3 regions of the Motilimonas sp. 1_MG-2023 genome follow, and region 2 is predicted to be linked to each of the others. Evidence: predicted binding sites of a transcription regulator. Region 2 holds the regulator's gene; each other region holds the start of a gene.
The links. The regulator sigma-54, encoded in region 2, starts transcription at its own class of promoters, with help from an activator protein. The targets are predictions, from matches to a motif close to GTTGGCACGNNNNTNGNNT.

Region 1 (5,122 bases), on a different contig from region 2:
ACTTTAGATCAAACTTAGGACCGTAAATATAAGCGCCGTAACCTTGCTCCAATAAAAAATCACTATATTGCTCACGCGTTTGCCAAGACCAAGGCTTACCATAAAAACCTTCGATCACGCCGAGGTTAAACCCTTGTTGCATTATCCTATCCTTCGCTATTCGTTTCCTTCAGCATAAAACAAAAACTAATGAAAAACTAAGGGGCTAGCTCACAGGTTACCCTTATTGATTGGCATGAACCTGAACTTACGCCTAAGTTAATAATCAAAAAACCAATAAAATTAACATTTATGCGAAAATTACTCGTCATCACTTGTTCCTTTGCATTACTTGCCTGCCAATCCAGTAATAACGCCATAGAGATGCAGCAAGCCACAGATAATGATCCCAGCTCACCCCTCACTTGTTCAAAAATAGATATTCCTAGTCAATCAGACCAAACTATCTGCCGCGATGGTTATACCGTAGGCTTTAACTACCTAAATAGAGTTGCAGATTGGGTTAGTTACACCTTAACCCCTGAGCGTATCTCTGGCTTTGTAAGTATCGAATCTTTTAGTAGCGATGCTTCCTTGCCAGTTTCGGCACAGGTTACGCCCGCAGATTACATCGGATCAGGCTATGACCGTGGACACTTAGCCCCAGCCGCTTCAATGGACTTTACAGTTGCCTCTGCCAAGCAATCTTTTTTAATGAGTAATATTGCTCCGCAACTGGCCGAATTTAACCGCCAAGGCTGGGCTGAATTAGAAACTTGGGAGCGCCAATGTACTCAGCAAGTCGGCGCGCTAAAAGTTGTCACCGGCCCGTTATACAGCAAGCAAGACAATCAGTGGATGAATAACAAAGTGCGCATTCCCTCGGCCTACTTTAAAGCCTATTTAGCACCACAAGCAGCAAACACTAACATGGCATTTATTATCCCTCATCAGCGCTTTGATCTATCTGAAATTAACCAGTTTCAGGTCACTATGTATCAATTAGAGCAGCTATCTAATTTGTCCCTATTTCAACCATTCAATACCAATAAAAATACCCTGCTTAGCTTATGCCAACTAACCAACAAGGCCGCACCTGATCATCAAGCTTTTAGCTGCCAAGATAAGTATTACTGCAACGAAATGACAAGCTGCCAAGAAGCGCAGTTTTACCTCAATAGCTGCGGCATTGATCGACTTGATAATGACAACGATGGCTTGGCCTGTGAGTCACTCTGCTTTTAAACAAGCGAGTAAACATTTGGAGCAGTTCACAATTGTATTATTTTTGTTCATTTAGGGCGGCATTCAAGGTTTCAGTTTGACCTAAATGTGCCAAACTGAAATCTGCTAACATATTGAGACATATAACAATGACAAACTTATCCTCTCCCCTTTGGCTCGGTAAGCAAGACCGCGAAGAAAGTGAGCTGGCAATTCGCTGGCACAACAAGGTGACTAAACTAGCTGTAGACGATACACCAGGCACCTGCTTAGTTGGCTTCCCTTGTGATCTAGGCGTTCGCAAAAGCAAAGGTCGCCATGGCGCAGCAAAAGGCCCAGAGGCGATACGCCGAGTCCTTGCCAATCTTGCTTGGCACTTAGACACCCCCGTCTACGATGCAGGCAATCTAGATTGTGAGTGGTTTGAACTAGCAAAAGCGCAGCAAGATTTGGGCATTATGGTGAACAATATCCTCAAACAAGGACACTTCCCCATCATTTTAGGAGGTGGACAAGAGCTTGCGTTTGGCGGCTATCAAGGACTAGAACAACACCTTGATGCAGGACAAAAAATTGGCGTGATTAACTTCGATACCCATTTTGATATTCGCAGCGATCAAGATGGTGGCTCATCTGGTAGCCAATTTTTTCAAATAATGAAACGGGCTAACCAACAACAACGCCATTTGAGTTATCTTTGCTTAGGTGTGAGCAAAATAAGTAACAGCCAAGCTCTTTTTGCTCGTGCGAGAGAGTTTGGCGTGCAATACAAATACGATACCGATTTACATTGGAATAATATCGATACCATTAAAGCAGGGCTGCGTTCATTTATCAGTGAAGTGGATGCCATTTATGTTAGTATCGACTTAGCCGTGCTACCCGCCTACATAGCGCCTGGTGTCAGCGCTCCCGCAGCCTATGGCATGCCTTTAGAGTTACTTGAGCACCTGCTAATTACGATCAAGAAAAATGCCCGCAGTAAATTGAAACTGGCTGATATATGTGAATATAACCCAAATTTTGATCAAGATAACCGCACAGCAAATGTAGCGGCACGCTTAATTAGCCAACTCGCAAAATAAATAACTGCAAATGTAAAAATAGTGTCATATAGCCCACTTAAAATAAGGAAGCTTAATTTAGACTTAGCGAACTTAGCTTATGTGGGTTGGAAAATTGGTTTCATATCCCAGACGGAATCTAGATTTCAGTGAAGGCGTAGTAATCAGTTATGATATCCGATCTGGATTAGTTTCAATCAGGGACTTCTCCGGTGAATGTTGGCGCGGCCAATTACACCTTATTTCATTGTTGTAATATCGTTCTGGAAAAACAATAAAGACTCCTTTCAAGCACAAACGGCACTGATAGCAATCGCTATCGCTGCCGTTTTTCTTAGCTTAATCATCCTCTACATAACCTTGGCATCGTTTTTGCTTGGTATTATTCAGTAATAGAAAGAGCTATTCACACTTGTGTTAACGCTCATAGGGTAAACAGGGGATGTCACATGAAACAAATCATCACACAATTTTCAATGAACGTACAAATTAGCTTGTTAATGGCTTGGTTATTACTGGCCAGCATATTTATTGTGTTACTACCAGACGGTTTAGCTCAGTCATTGAATATGCTGACACTGCGTAGCCAACTTAGTCCCTATTTAAGCATCGCTATTATTGTTAGCGCCTCATACTTCATTGCTAAGTTATTGCTATTCATACACTTCAAACTAACTAACAAAACCGAACAAGAAGAGCAAAATAAGCGAATGATGAGTATGATTAAGCGCTTAGACTTTGAAGAAAAGGCCGTTCTGCGGGAATATATTATCCAACGGAAGAATATGTTGTCATTGCCATTAAACGAGCCAGCGGTGGCAAATTTATTGGAGGCGGGTGTATTAGTACCTGCCTTATCAACCCAAGAAATCAACGGTGAACGCCGCATTGTTAAATTATCAATTAACTTGGCCGCCCGACCTTTGTTAACTCATAAACTACTTGGATTACCACAAGGTAAAATGACTGAGGCTGAGGTAGAGCTGTTGAAATCGGCACGCCCTGAATATGCCCGTCAAAATTTTATCGGTATGCGTAGCTAAATTAACTCTTCCTCTGTGAGTTAGTCAAAAAGGCGCCAATTGCGACGCCTTTTTGACAATAGCATATCAGGCCAAAGCCATAGCAAGTTGATTAAGCCACCTACAAAACCAAGCTCACATACAAAAACAGTATCAAGCCTGCCCAATAACGAGATCCGATTGCGGTACACAGCTACAAGCGAGAACGACACCCGATTCAACTTCATCAGGGGTCAAAGCTGAATCACTTAGCCGCCTAACTTCCCCTGAATGTAGCTGCACTTTACAAGCCCCACACATACCGCCGCGACAAGAAAAAGGTAAGCTCAATCCCGCTTGCTCTGCCTGCTCTAATAATGTCAGTTGATTATCGCCCTCAACATACGTATCCCAACTATCAAACAAAATATTGACCTGTTTTTTGCTACCACCAAAACTGGCTTTCTGACCGAAGCTTTCATCAAAATACTGCGCTTCGGGTAAACCTAACTGCAGTAATGATTGTTTTATTTGCTCCATAAACATATTGGGGCCGCAAACAAAGGTCGTACGCTCAGATAGAGCGGAGACAGTGGCTAATGCAGCTTGATTAATGTGTCCGTAATGCAGTTCAGCTTTCGATCCTACTATTTCTTGATGGGAATCGTGTTGAGTCTCACGGCTCAAAAAGTAATGAATAGAGAGTTTAGGAAGCAGCGAGCTAAAGAAATTAAGCTCTTGGTAAGCAATTAAGTCTTTTACCGTTTTCGCGCCATGGATAAACACGATATCCCGCGCTTGATGCTGATCAGTGATTGCTCTGAGCATGGCCAATATAGGCGTTATCCCCACGCCAGCCGAAATCAATAGTAGAGGCGCTTCAGGCAAAGCCTTTTGTAGGTGAAAACTACCTGCGGGTGCGAAAGCTGTAATAGAATGACCCACCGTTAAATGCTCATGGAGCCATGATGAAACCTTTCCACCAGATAGCTTTTTCACTGTGATACTCAACAAATCGGGACGCGTAGGCGTTGACGACAATGTGTAAGTGCGCTTATAAGGTTTATTATCAATCAACACCTCAATGTTAATGTACTGACCCGCTAAATAACTAAACCTTGGCAATGTTGGACAGCTGAAACGGAAGGTTTTTACGTCATGACTTTCTTCTGTTACAGCAACACATAACAAGGGTTTAGCCTGTTGCTTTGGCCAATCTAAACGACTATCAACACTGCTAATTTCACGCACTTTAGGCGCATGATTAACATATTCAACGGGCTGATGATATTCCAGCACTTCTACGGTATCAAACACCGAAATTTTACCACTGTTAAGCGCCAGTAAATTTTGCCCAAAATACACCTGCCCATCATCCCCTTTACGGTATTTTTGTAACGTGTTTAAAGGCTCATTAACAGGGCTTTTTTCTCCAGTGAGGGGATCTAAGGTGGTAAAAACACAGCGAGAACAAGGTTTCACTAACGCAAACTTCACTTCACCAATCTGGATAGTTTTCCAACTATCTTCAGCAAATGCGCTGCAACCTTTTATGACTAAATTAGGCCGAAACTGATCCATCAGCACAGTTTCATCTGCCCGTTCATTCAAATCGGCCAACGACGCTTCTGAAATCAGTAATAACGGATAGCCATCAGCAAAACTAACTTGCGTTTGATGACCTGAAACCAAACGCTCACTTTGCTCGCCAAAAAATAATAACCGACAAGGCATGCCGAGATAATCGCTAAACCAAGTATCGTAATTTTTATGGCACCACTGCCCTTGTACTTTTGTGCCCCATATTTCCACCTCTGTGTACAAATGACCAAACTCATTTTTGTTTATTTCAAG
Region 2 (5,122 bases):
CTTTACCCAAGCAGGAAAAATTGACTACCGGCTTTTTGCCACCCAAATGCATTATTACCAACAAGACTTAAAGACAGTATTTGCGAAACCTGTTTTATTACTTTTTCGCAATGAAGATCAAACTCAGTGGCAAATTACCGGAGACGACGGCATTCTGTTCGATCAGCACACCTTTGAACTAAGTAACAACGTTACCATCACTAATTTGACCCATGACCAACACATAAATCTGATCACCACCGACAAGCTCACCCTAGATTTAATAAAGAATGAAATCCATTCAGATGACTTAGTCACCTTATATGGAGAGCAAATGCAACAAACAGGCACGGGATTATTTGGTCAACTATCAGGTAAAACCATCAGTTTATTAAACCAAGTAACGGCGACTTATTTAAATGAAAAACCTTAAATTATTACTAGCATCACTGGTATTACTAAGTGCTCCTACTTACGCGCTTAAGTCTGACTCAGAGCAAGAAATTGTTATCCGAGCCAATTCCAATACAGCCGACCTAGACAGTAACACCACCACTTTTTTAGGTAACGTCGTGGTGACACAAGGAACAATTAAGCTCACCGCCAATAAATTGGTTGGCATCCGCCATAAGCCCGGCGAAGAAGAAATGATTGCGACTGGCAATCCAGCGACTTTTTATCAAATGATGGATGATGGTAAACCAGTAGAAGCAAAGGCAAAAAAAATTCGTTACCTCAAAAAAAATAACCAGATAATCTTGAGCCAAAATGCCTCTTTAAAGCAGTTAGACAGTAACTACACCGCTGAAACTATCACCTACAACATTGAGACACGCCAGATTGAAGGTAAAAAAGGCGAGACTCAAACCCGAACCGTATTTTTACCCGCTCAAGTCGATAGCAAGAAAAACTCAAAGTCATCAGATAAATCAACAGATAAAGCGGCGCAATAATGGCATTACTCCAAGCAAAAGACTTAGCGAAAAGTTATAAGAATCGTCGTGTAGTAAATGGCGTTAGTTTACAAGTGAACACGGGGCAAATTGTTGGTTTACTCGGCCCCAATGGTGCAGGTAAAACGACAACATTTTACATGGTAGTCGGTTTAGTAAAGCGCGATGAAGGCCAGATATTTATTGATGATGAAGAAATTTCTAGCCAACCAATGCACGTGCGCGCGCAGAAGGGAATTGGCTACTTGCCACAAGAAGCTTCTATTTTTCGTCGCCTTACGGTCGCGCAAAATATCATGGCAATCCTAGAAGTTCGAGATGAGCTATCCACGGAACAAAAACAAGATAGACTGAACGAGTTACTTGAAGAATTTCATATTACCCATATAAAAAATAGTAAAGGGATGTCCCTTTCTGGCGGCGAAAGACGCCGCGTTGAAATCGCCAGAGCACTCGCAGCAGATCCTCAATTCATCTTACTTGATGAGCCATTTGCTGGGGTTGATCCTATCTCTGTAATAGATATAAAAAAAATCATAGAACACTTACGAGACAGAGGCTTAGGCGTATTAATCACTGACCATAATGTGAGGGAAACACTAGATGTATGTGAATATTCCTATATAGTGAGTCATGGAGAAATGATTGCCGCTGGCAAGCCAGAAGACATTTTACAAAACGAACAAGTAAAACGAGTCTACCTAGGCGATCAATTCAAGCTATAGTTTTTATAGGTAACAACCGTTATCTAAAGATTTATATCTAACAGGAATTTAATGAAGCCAACCCTACAGTTGCGTTTAGGTCAGCAGTTAACCATGACCCCTCAGCTACAACAAGCTATTCGCTTGTTGCAGCTTTCTACATTAGATTTACAGCAAGAAATTCAAGAAGCCCTTGAGTCAAATCCGCTGTTAGAAGTAGAAGAAAACGACCACGGTAACGAAGAGCAAAGCTACGATAACGACACATCTAGCCAACTCGAAACGTCGGAGGCCATGGCGCAGAATGACATTCCTGATGATCTTCCCACAGACTCAACATGGGATGACACCTTTACCACGGGCACAGGTTCAAGCACTTCAGGTGTCGGCTCAGGTGGCGATGATGCCGATTTTATTTATCAAGGTGAAACCTCAGCTAACCTACATGACCACCTCATCTGGCAAATGGAGTTAACCCCCTTTAGTGAAACTGATCGCGCTATCGCCTTTGCCATTATCGATGCCATTGACGAATCTGGTTATTTGACTGTCTCTAGCGAAGATATATTAGATAGTGTCTCCTCTGACTTTCTTGATGTTGAGCTCGACGAAGTTGAAGCCGTACTTAAACGATTGCAGCATTTTGATCCTCTCGGCGTTGGTGCTCGTTCCGCGCAAGAATGCATGTTAATCCAGCTGAATCAAATCGAAAAAGGCACTCTCTGGTTAGAAGAAGCCATAATGGTGATCAACGAGCATATGGATTTACTCGCTAATCGTGACTTTCGTACTCTAAGCCGTAAAACTAAGCTAAAAGAAGACGATCTACGCGAAGTCATGCGCCTGATCCATACCTTAGAGCCAAGACCAGGCAATGCGATTGTTGAAATGGACGCTCAATATATAGTTCCAGATGTCTCGGTGCAAAAAAAATCAGGTCGCTGGGTCGTCGAACTAAACCCAGATTGCATGCCCAAAATTCGCGTTAATGATCAATACGCTTCTTTTGCCAAACAAACTAAAAACACCGATGACAGTCAGTTTATTCGTTCACATTTACAAGAAGCCAAATGGTTTATTAAAAGCTTAGAAAGCCGTAATGACACCTTATTAAAAGTGGCCAACTGTATCGTACAGCATCAAGTTGCTTTTTTTGAATACGGCGATGAAGCAATGAAACCCATGGTATTAAACGATGTCGCGGAAGCCGTGGAAATGCACGAGTCCACTATTTCGCGTGTCACCACGCAAAAGTTCATGCACACGCCGCGTGGCATCTTTGAGTTGAAGTATTTCTTCTCTAGCCATGTTGCAACAGAAAGTGGTGGCGAATGTTCATCCACCGCCATTAGGGCCTTAATTAAAAAATTAGTGGCAGCAGAAACCCCTGCTAAGCCCCTAAGTGACAGTAAAATTACTCAACTGCTTGCTGACCAAGGCATAAAGGTTGCGCGAAGAACCATCGCTAAATATCGCGAGTCTTTGAACATCCCGCCTTCCAACCAACGTAAGAGCCTACTTTAGGCTGCAACAGGAGAATGTTTATGCAAATTAATCTATCTGGCCACCATATCGACATCACCGATTCAATGCGCAGTTACGTTGAAACTAAGTTATCTAAATTAGAGCGTCATTTTGATAGCATTAACTCAGCACAAGTGATATTAAACGTCGAAAAGTTGAATCAAATAGCTGAAGCCAAGTTACACCTGTCAGGCGGAGAAGTATTTGCTAACTCCCAAGACACAGATATGTATGCCGCGATTGATTCGTTAGTTGACAAACTTGATCGCCAAGTGATCAAACACAAGGAAAAGCTGAAACAGTCTTAAATTTAAATATGGATATAAAAGAATTATTAGCCCCAGACTGCACCTTGAGTGCAGTCTCTTGTTCAAGCAAGAAAAAAGCACTGGAAATCATCAGTGAGTTAGCAGGACAAAAACTCAATATTGACCCTAAAGTAGTGTTTGAAAACCTACTAACGCGTGAGCGCCTTGGCACCACAGGTGTTGGAGCGGGTATTGCGATCCCCCACGCTCGTATCAGTGATGATTACCCTGTTACCGGCGTTTTCATCCAATGTGAGACCGCGATAGACTTTAGTGCCATCGACAATCAACCCGTTGATTTATTGTTCGCCGTTCTCGTCCCAGAAAGCCAGTGTAGCCAACATTTAAAAACCTTGTCACTTATCGCTGGTAAACTTTCTGATAAACAAATTTGTCGCCAACTTCGCGCGGCTAAAACAGATGCGGAGTTATTCGAACTCATTTGCGTGTCATAACGGGAGCAATATGAAACTCACCATCGTCAGTGGCCGCTCCGGATCAGGCAAAACCGTTGCCTTAAGAGTATTGGAAGACCTAGGCTATTACTGCGTCGATAACCTGCCATTACCCTTACTACCCGATTTAATTACTAGTCTTAAAGATAATTACGATGCCGTGGCGGTTAGCATCGATGTGCGTAACCTGCCCCTTGACCAAAATGAATTACACCACGTCATTAAGGATCTCAAAGCATCGGTTGATCTCACCACCTTATTTCTTGATGCCAGTAGCAGTATTTTGGTACGTCGCTACAGTGAAACCAGGCGTTTACATCCACTAGCAAAAATGCAGCTATCGCTATCTCAAGCGATAGATCAAGAAACCACCTTGCTCGAGCCTATCTCTGAGTCGGCCGATTTACGCATTGATACCAGTGATATGTCAATCCATGAGCTGAGTGAGTTGGTAAAACAACGAGTACTCGGCCAAAAAAGTCATGAATTGGTATTAGTCATTGAATCATTTGGTTTTAAAAATGGCTTACCAAAAGATGCAGACTATGTGTTTGATGCGCGCTTTCTACCTAATCCACATTGGATCCCCGAGCTTAAACCACAAACCGGACTCGATGCTGAAGTTCAACACTACTTAACAGAGCAGCCATTAGTGATGAAGTTTATCTGGCAAATAGAGAATTTGATTGGCACTTGGCTGCCTCATCTTGAACGCAATAACCGCAGCTATGTCACTATCGCTATCGGTTGTACGGGCGGCCAACACAGATCGGTATTTATCGCCGAGAAAATCGCCGAATTCTTTCGCCACGAACAACAAGTGCAAGTTCGTCATCGCACCTTGGAAAAACGTTAAATGTTACAGCTAGAGCAACATATCACCATAAAGAACAAATTGGGCTTACATGCACGAGCGGCTGTAAAACTGGCAGAGTTAGCGCTAAAATTTGACGCGACAGTTACCTTAGTCCACGGCGACAAATCCGCCTCTGCAGCCAGTGTGATGGGCTTACTCATGCTAGAAACCTGTCAAGGCCAACAAATCGTCATTCAAGCCGAAGGGGCCGATGCCAAATGCGCATTAGAAGCAGTAAGACAACTGATAGAAGATAAATTTGAAGAAGAAGAATAATAAATAAAATTAATTAGTTATCGCCTATTGATAACGGCAAACAAGGGGAAAAGCGGATGCTAGATAA
Region 3 (5,122 bases), on a different contig from region 2:
TTGAGGCAACCGGCTTGTCACCTCTTAATCAATCCACTGCGCGGGATTTAAGTCGACTAGTAACGGCAGCTTATAACTACCCTCTCATCCGACAATACAGTACCACAGCCACCCACACAGCAAACTTTAGCAAACCCAAATATGTACTTGGTTATACCAATACGAACGTGCTTGTACGCAGTAATAAGTGGCAGGTAGGCCTAAGCAAAACAGGCTATCTTAATGAAGCAGGTCGCTGTTTAGTCATGGTAACTAAGCTGAAAGGCAAGCAAATGGTAATGGTGATGCTAAATTCTTACGGTAAACGCACCCCCGTTGGCGATGCCGGTCGCATTAAAAAATGGCTAGAGACGGGTGATAGCGGCAAGATTAGCGATTCAGCAAAACAATATCAACGCCTACAATTAGCGCAATTAACAGCAGGCTAATTTCGCTTTAGTCTAATCCTAAAACGGCCTCTTTGAGGCCGATATAATTGCAACTTCAGCGGAATATCTCTTTAAACAAACCAAATTGCAGGCATAAAAAAACCGACTTAACAAAGTCGGTTTTCAGTTAACACTAACGCTGAGTGTTAGTTATGCATCTTTCGGAGCACGAGACATACGCTTACGCTCGTTTTCAGTCAGGTAACGCTTACGAATACGAATTGACTCAGGCGTCACTTCTACAAGCTCATCGTTATCAATGAACTCCATCGCTTGCTCTAACGTCATCTTGATTGCTGGCGTTAACACTTGCGCTTCATCAGTACCAGATGCACGAACGTTAGTTAGCTGCTTACCTTTCAGAGCGTTAACAGTTAAGTCGTTGTCGCGACTATGAATACCGATAACCATGCCTTCGTAAACTTCAGTGCCGTGCTCAACCATCATACGACCACGCTCTTGTAAGTTAAACAAGGCGTTGGTCAATGCTTTACCCGTTGCATTAGCAATGAGTACACCATTCTTACGTTGACCAATCATGCCACCTTTGTGCGGGCCATAGTGATCAAAAGTATGGTAAATCAAACCTGAGCCTGACGTTAATGTCATAAATTCAGTTTGGAAACCAATTAAGCCACGGCTCGGGATCAGGAAGTCCATACGGATACGACCTTTACCATCTGGAGACATATTGGTTAACTCACCTTTACGTAAGCCAATTTGCTCCATAATAGAGCCTTGATGCTCTTCTTCAACATCGATCGTTACAGTCTCGTATGGTTCTTGTAGCTCACCATCAACAGTACGCGTAATAACTTCTGGACGTGAAACTGCTAACTCGTAGCCTTCACGACGCATGTTTTCGATTAGAATGCCTAGGTGAAGTTCACCACGGCCTGATACGCGGAATTTATCCGGATCATCGGTTTCTTCAACGCGAAGCGCAACGTTATGGACTAACTCTTTGTTTAAACGCTCAAGGATGTTACGTGAAGTTACGTATTTACCTTCTTTACCAGCAAACGGCGAGTTGTTTACTTGGAAGGTTACCGTAACTGTTGGCTCATCCACAGACAGGGCTGGTAGGGCTTCAACGTTGTTCTGGTCACAAATAGTGTCAGAAATTTTCAGCTCACCTAAACCAGATACCGCAATAATGTCGCCAGCTTTCGCTTCTTCAACATCATGGCGCTCAAGGCCAAGATAACCTAAAACTTGACCTACTTTACCGTTACGAGTCTTACCGTCGGCACCAATAACCGTTACTTGCTGATTTACTTTCACTTTACCGCGAGCAACACGACCAACACCAATAACACCCACGTATGAGTTGTAATCAAGTTGAGAAATTTGCATTTGGAATGGACCTTCAGGGTCAGCATCCGGTGCAGAGACATTATCAACGATAGCTTGGAACAAAGGTTCCATGTTATCTGAAGGCTCATCAATATCTAGAGTGGCGAAACCGTTCAGTGCTGATGCGTATACAATTTTAAAATCTAACTGATCGTCTGTCGCGCCTAAGTTATCGAATAGATCGAACACTTGATCAACAACCCAGTCAGGACGAGCACTTGGCTTATCTACTTTGTTGATAACAACAATAGGCTTAAGACCTTGAGCAAATGCTTTTTGCGTTACAAAACGAGTTTGAGGCATTGGGCCATCAGCTGCATCAACCAGTAGTAAAACTGAGTCAACCATAGACAAGATACGCTCTACTTCACCACCGAAGTCGGCGTGTCCAGGAGTATCTACGATGTTGATGTGGTAATCATGCCATTCGATAGCAGTGTTTTTAGCTAGGATGGTAATACCACGCTCTTTTTCAAGATCGTTAGAGTCCATTACACGCTCTTCAGCGTCGCCACGGCTCACTACAGTGCCAGATTGTTGAAGCAATTTATCAACCAGAGTAGTCTTACCATGGTCAACGTGCGCAATGATTGCGATATTTCTTAATTTTTCTAACACAGCTTAGTGCCTCAAAATTGGTTTGGATAAAATTTCGGCGTTATTGTATAGATCAATTGTCAAATAAAATAGTTTTAATGCGATCACATTTCATAACAAAGCAAAAAATAGAGGGATTAACGGACATTTCAGCGAATAAATTAGCCGTCACTGCAGAAGAAAGCCACTTTTTAAATCCCTTTTATCAGCACAGTTTAGCCAAGTGCAGCAAAAGCAGCCCTTATTTACTGGGCCAATAACCATTTCCACCACTATTACCACCCTAGGTATGGCAGCCAGCGATTTATGCCAAATTTCTAAGATAAATCGTCATTACATATTTATTTAACCATTTACAGCTTAACTAAAGGGGTCTGAATTGCTCAACCGAGCACCATCTGTTATTAATAACAAGCCCAAATGCGCGGTGAGGTCATGTTGCACCACAAAGATCCAGCAACGCACCATTTTGGAGCATAAATCATTTAAGATGGGCTTTAAAGGTCACCTTAAAGCCTGATTTGCAAGGGATGACAAATTTGGCACGCTTTTAGCATTAAGCAAAACCAGTTAGTTTGTCTATTTACTACAAGCCATCATTATTGATGACACCGGAGGTTATAAAGCATGTCCGCAGAAAGCGTATTAGCTCTAATCAAAGAGCATGATGTTAAATTCGTAGATTTACGTTTCACTGATACACGAGGAAAAGAGCAACATATCTCTATCCCTCACCATCAAGTAAACGAAGACTTCTTTACTGAAGGTAAAATGTTCGACGGCTCTTCAATCGCTGGTTGGAAAGGCATCGAGAAGTCTGACATGGTAATGATGCCTGACGCATCTACTGCTGTTATCGACCCATTCACTGACGAAACTACGCTTAACATTCGTTGTGACATCCTAGAACCAGACACAATGCAAGGTTACGACCGTGACCCTCGCTCTATCGCTCGTCGTGCTGAAGACTTCATGCGTAGCGAAGGCATTGCTGAAGAAGTATTAGTGGGTCCAGAGCCAGAATTCTTCCTATTTGATGACGTACGTTTCGGTACAGAAATGGGTAATGTTTTCTACAAAGTAGACGACAAAGAAGCAGCATGGAACACGGGTAAAGAATACGAAGACGGCAACACAGGTCACCGTCCAGGCGTTAAAGGCGGTTACTTCCCAGTAGCACCTGTTGACTCTTCACACGACATCCGCAGCGCTATGTGTTTAATCATGGAAGAAATGGGCCTAGTTGTTGAAGCGCATCACCATGAAGTTGCAACTGCTGGTCAAAACGAAATTGCTTGTCGTTTCAACACTTTAGTATCTAAAGCTGACGAAATCCAAATCTACAAGTATGTTGTTCATAACGTAGCGCACGCTTACGGAAAAACAGCTACTTTTATGCCTAAGCCACTTGTTGGTGACAACGGTAGCGGCATGCACGTGCACCAGTCTCTACAAAAAGACGGTAAAAACCTTTTCGCAGGTGACCTATATGGCGGCCTGTCTGAAATGGCTCTTTACTACATCGGTGGTATTATCAAGCACGCACGCGCTATCAACGCTTTCACTAACGCTTCTACTAACTCGTACAAGCGTCTAGTCCCAGGCTTTGAAGCACCTGTAATGCTTGCATACTCTGCACGTAACCGCTCAGCATCAATCCGTATCCCAGTAGTACCTTCACCACGCGCACGTCGTATTGAAGTACGTTTCCCTGATCCAACAGCTAACCCATACTTAGCGTTCTCTGCGCTACTAATGGCTGGCCTTGACGGTATCAAAAACAAAATCCACCCTGGCGATGCAATGGATAAAGATCTTTACGATCTACCAGCTGAAGAAGCACTAGCCATTCCACAAGTTGCTTACTCACTAAAAGAGGCACTAGCTGCACTTGATAAAGATCGTGAGTTCTTAACTGCTGGCGGCGTATTCTCTGATGACTTCATCGATGCTTACATCGGCCTTAAAGGCGCTGAGCACGAGCGTGTTAACATGGAAGTACACCCACTAGAATACCAACTTTACTACTCTGTATAAGAGACAGTATTAAGTTGAATAAAAACCCGCTTTTTAGCGGGTTTTTTTGTATTAGTCACATTTGTATCAGCTGCTTACTTGCCTTATTTTTGCGCATAGGACAAACTCAGCGTTAAGCAGAAAGGATGCAATAATGAAATACTTACTTCTAATACTCAGTTTTTATACTTTAACGTTGCAAGCGAACGAAACCGACACTGTGTATCGTTGGGTTGACAAAGATGGTGTCACCCACTATTCCGACAAAAAAGTAAATGGTGCGGAAAAAGTGCGTATCAATATCTCACCTAGTCATAAAATTCCAGCTCCTCCCACTAGTATCACCAGTGCCAAACCTTTACCTGTCGCTGCAAAGTCTAACACCAAGTATCAAGCTAGCATTACCTCACCTGAACACGACAGTACGATTATTGATAACACGGGTAATATTAGCGTAGTGACCAATGTCACCCCGGCTTTTGAAGATGGCCAAACCTTACAGTTACTGATCGACGGTACCCCAGTTGGTGAAAAGCATCAATCCACCACATTACTAGCGACGAATATCGATCGCGGTAGTCACAGCTTACAAGTTCAACTTATTGATAAAAACGGCAAGATAATTGCATCATCTGAAATCATAACCGTACATTTACGCCGCGCATCACGCTAGCTCGATCTACATCACCTTTTCGTCTTTGTATTCTGGTGTGTAGCTGAGCTTG

Region 1: the regulator sigma-54 is predicted to act here: its motif matches at 2,627-2,645, upstream of Q4519_RS01300 (superinfection exclusion B family protein).
Region 3: the regulator sigma-54 is predicted to act here: its motif matches at 2,920-2,938, upstream of glnA (glutamate--ammonia ligase).

What each region holds. Positions count from the first base shown of each region.
Region 1 covers NZ_JAUOPX010000002.1:41,358-46,479, forward strand. Annotated here, with positions in the region: gene Q4519_RS01285 (beta-N-acetylglucosaminidase domain-containing protein) at 1-142, opposite strand, end outside; gene Q4519_RS01290 (DNA/RNA non-specific endonuclease) at 292-1,224, shown strand; gene hutG (formimidoylglutamase) at 1,353-2,288, shown strand; gene Q4519_RS01300 (superinfection exclusion B family protein) at 2,717-3,310, shown strand; gene Q4519_RS01305 (hybrid-cluster NAD(P)-dependent oxidoreductase) at 3,443-5,122, opposite strand, start outside.
Region 2 covers NZ_JAUOPX010000001.1:132,982-138,103, reverse strand. Annotated here, with positions in the region: gene lptC (LPS export ABC transporter periplasmic protein LptC) at 1-412, shown strand, start outside; gene lptA (lipopolysaccharide transport periplasmic protein LptA) at 399-932, shown strand; gene lptB (LPS export ABC transporter ATP-binding protein) at 932-1,657, shown strand; gene Q4519_RS00595 (RNA polymerase factor sigma-54) at 1,709-3,160, shown strand; gene hpf (ribosome hibernation promoting factor) at 3,181-3,468, shown strand; gene ptsN (PTS IIA-like nitrogen regulatory protein PtsN) at 3,477-3,923, shown strand; gene rapZ (RNase adapter RapZ) at 3,934-4,779, shown strand; gene Q4519_RS00575 (HPr family phosphocarrier protein) at 4,780-5,055, shown strand; gene mgtE (magnesium transporter) at 5,112-5,122, shown strand, end outside.
Region 3 covers NZ_JAUOPX010000030.1:16,014-21,135, forward strand. Annotated here, with positions in the region: gene pbpG (D-alanyl-D-alanine endopeptidase) at 1-428, shown strand, start outside; gene typA (translational GTPase TypA) at 579-2,402, opposite strand; gene glnA (glutamate--ammonia ligase) at 3,009-4,418, shown strand; gene Q4519_RS14955 (DUF4124 domain-containing protein) at 4,552-5,070, shown strand.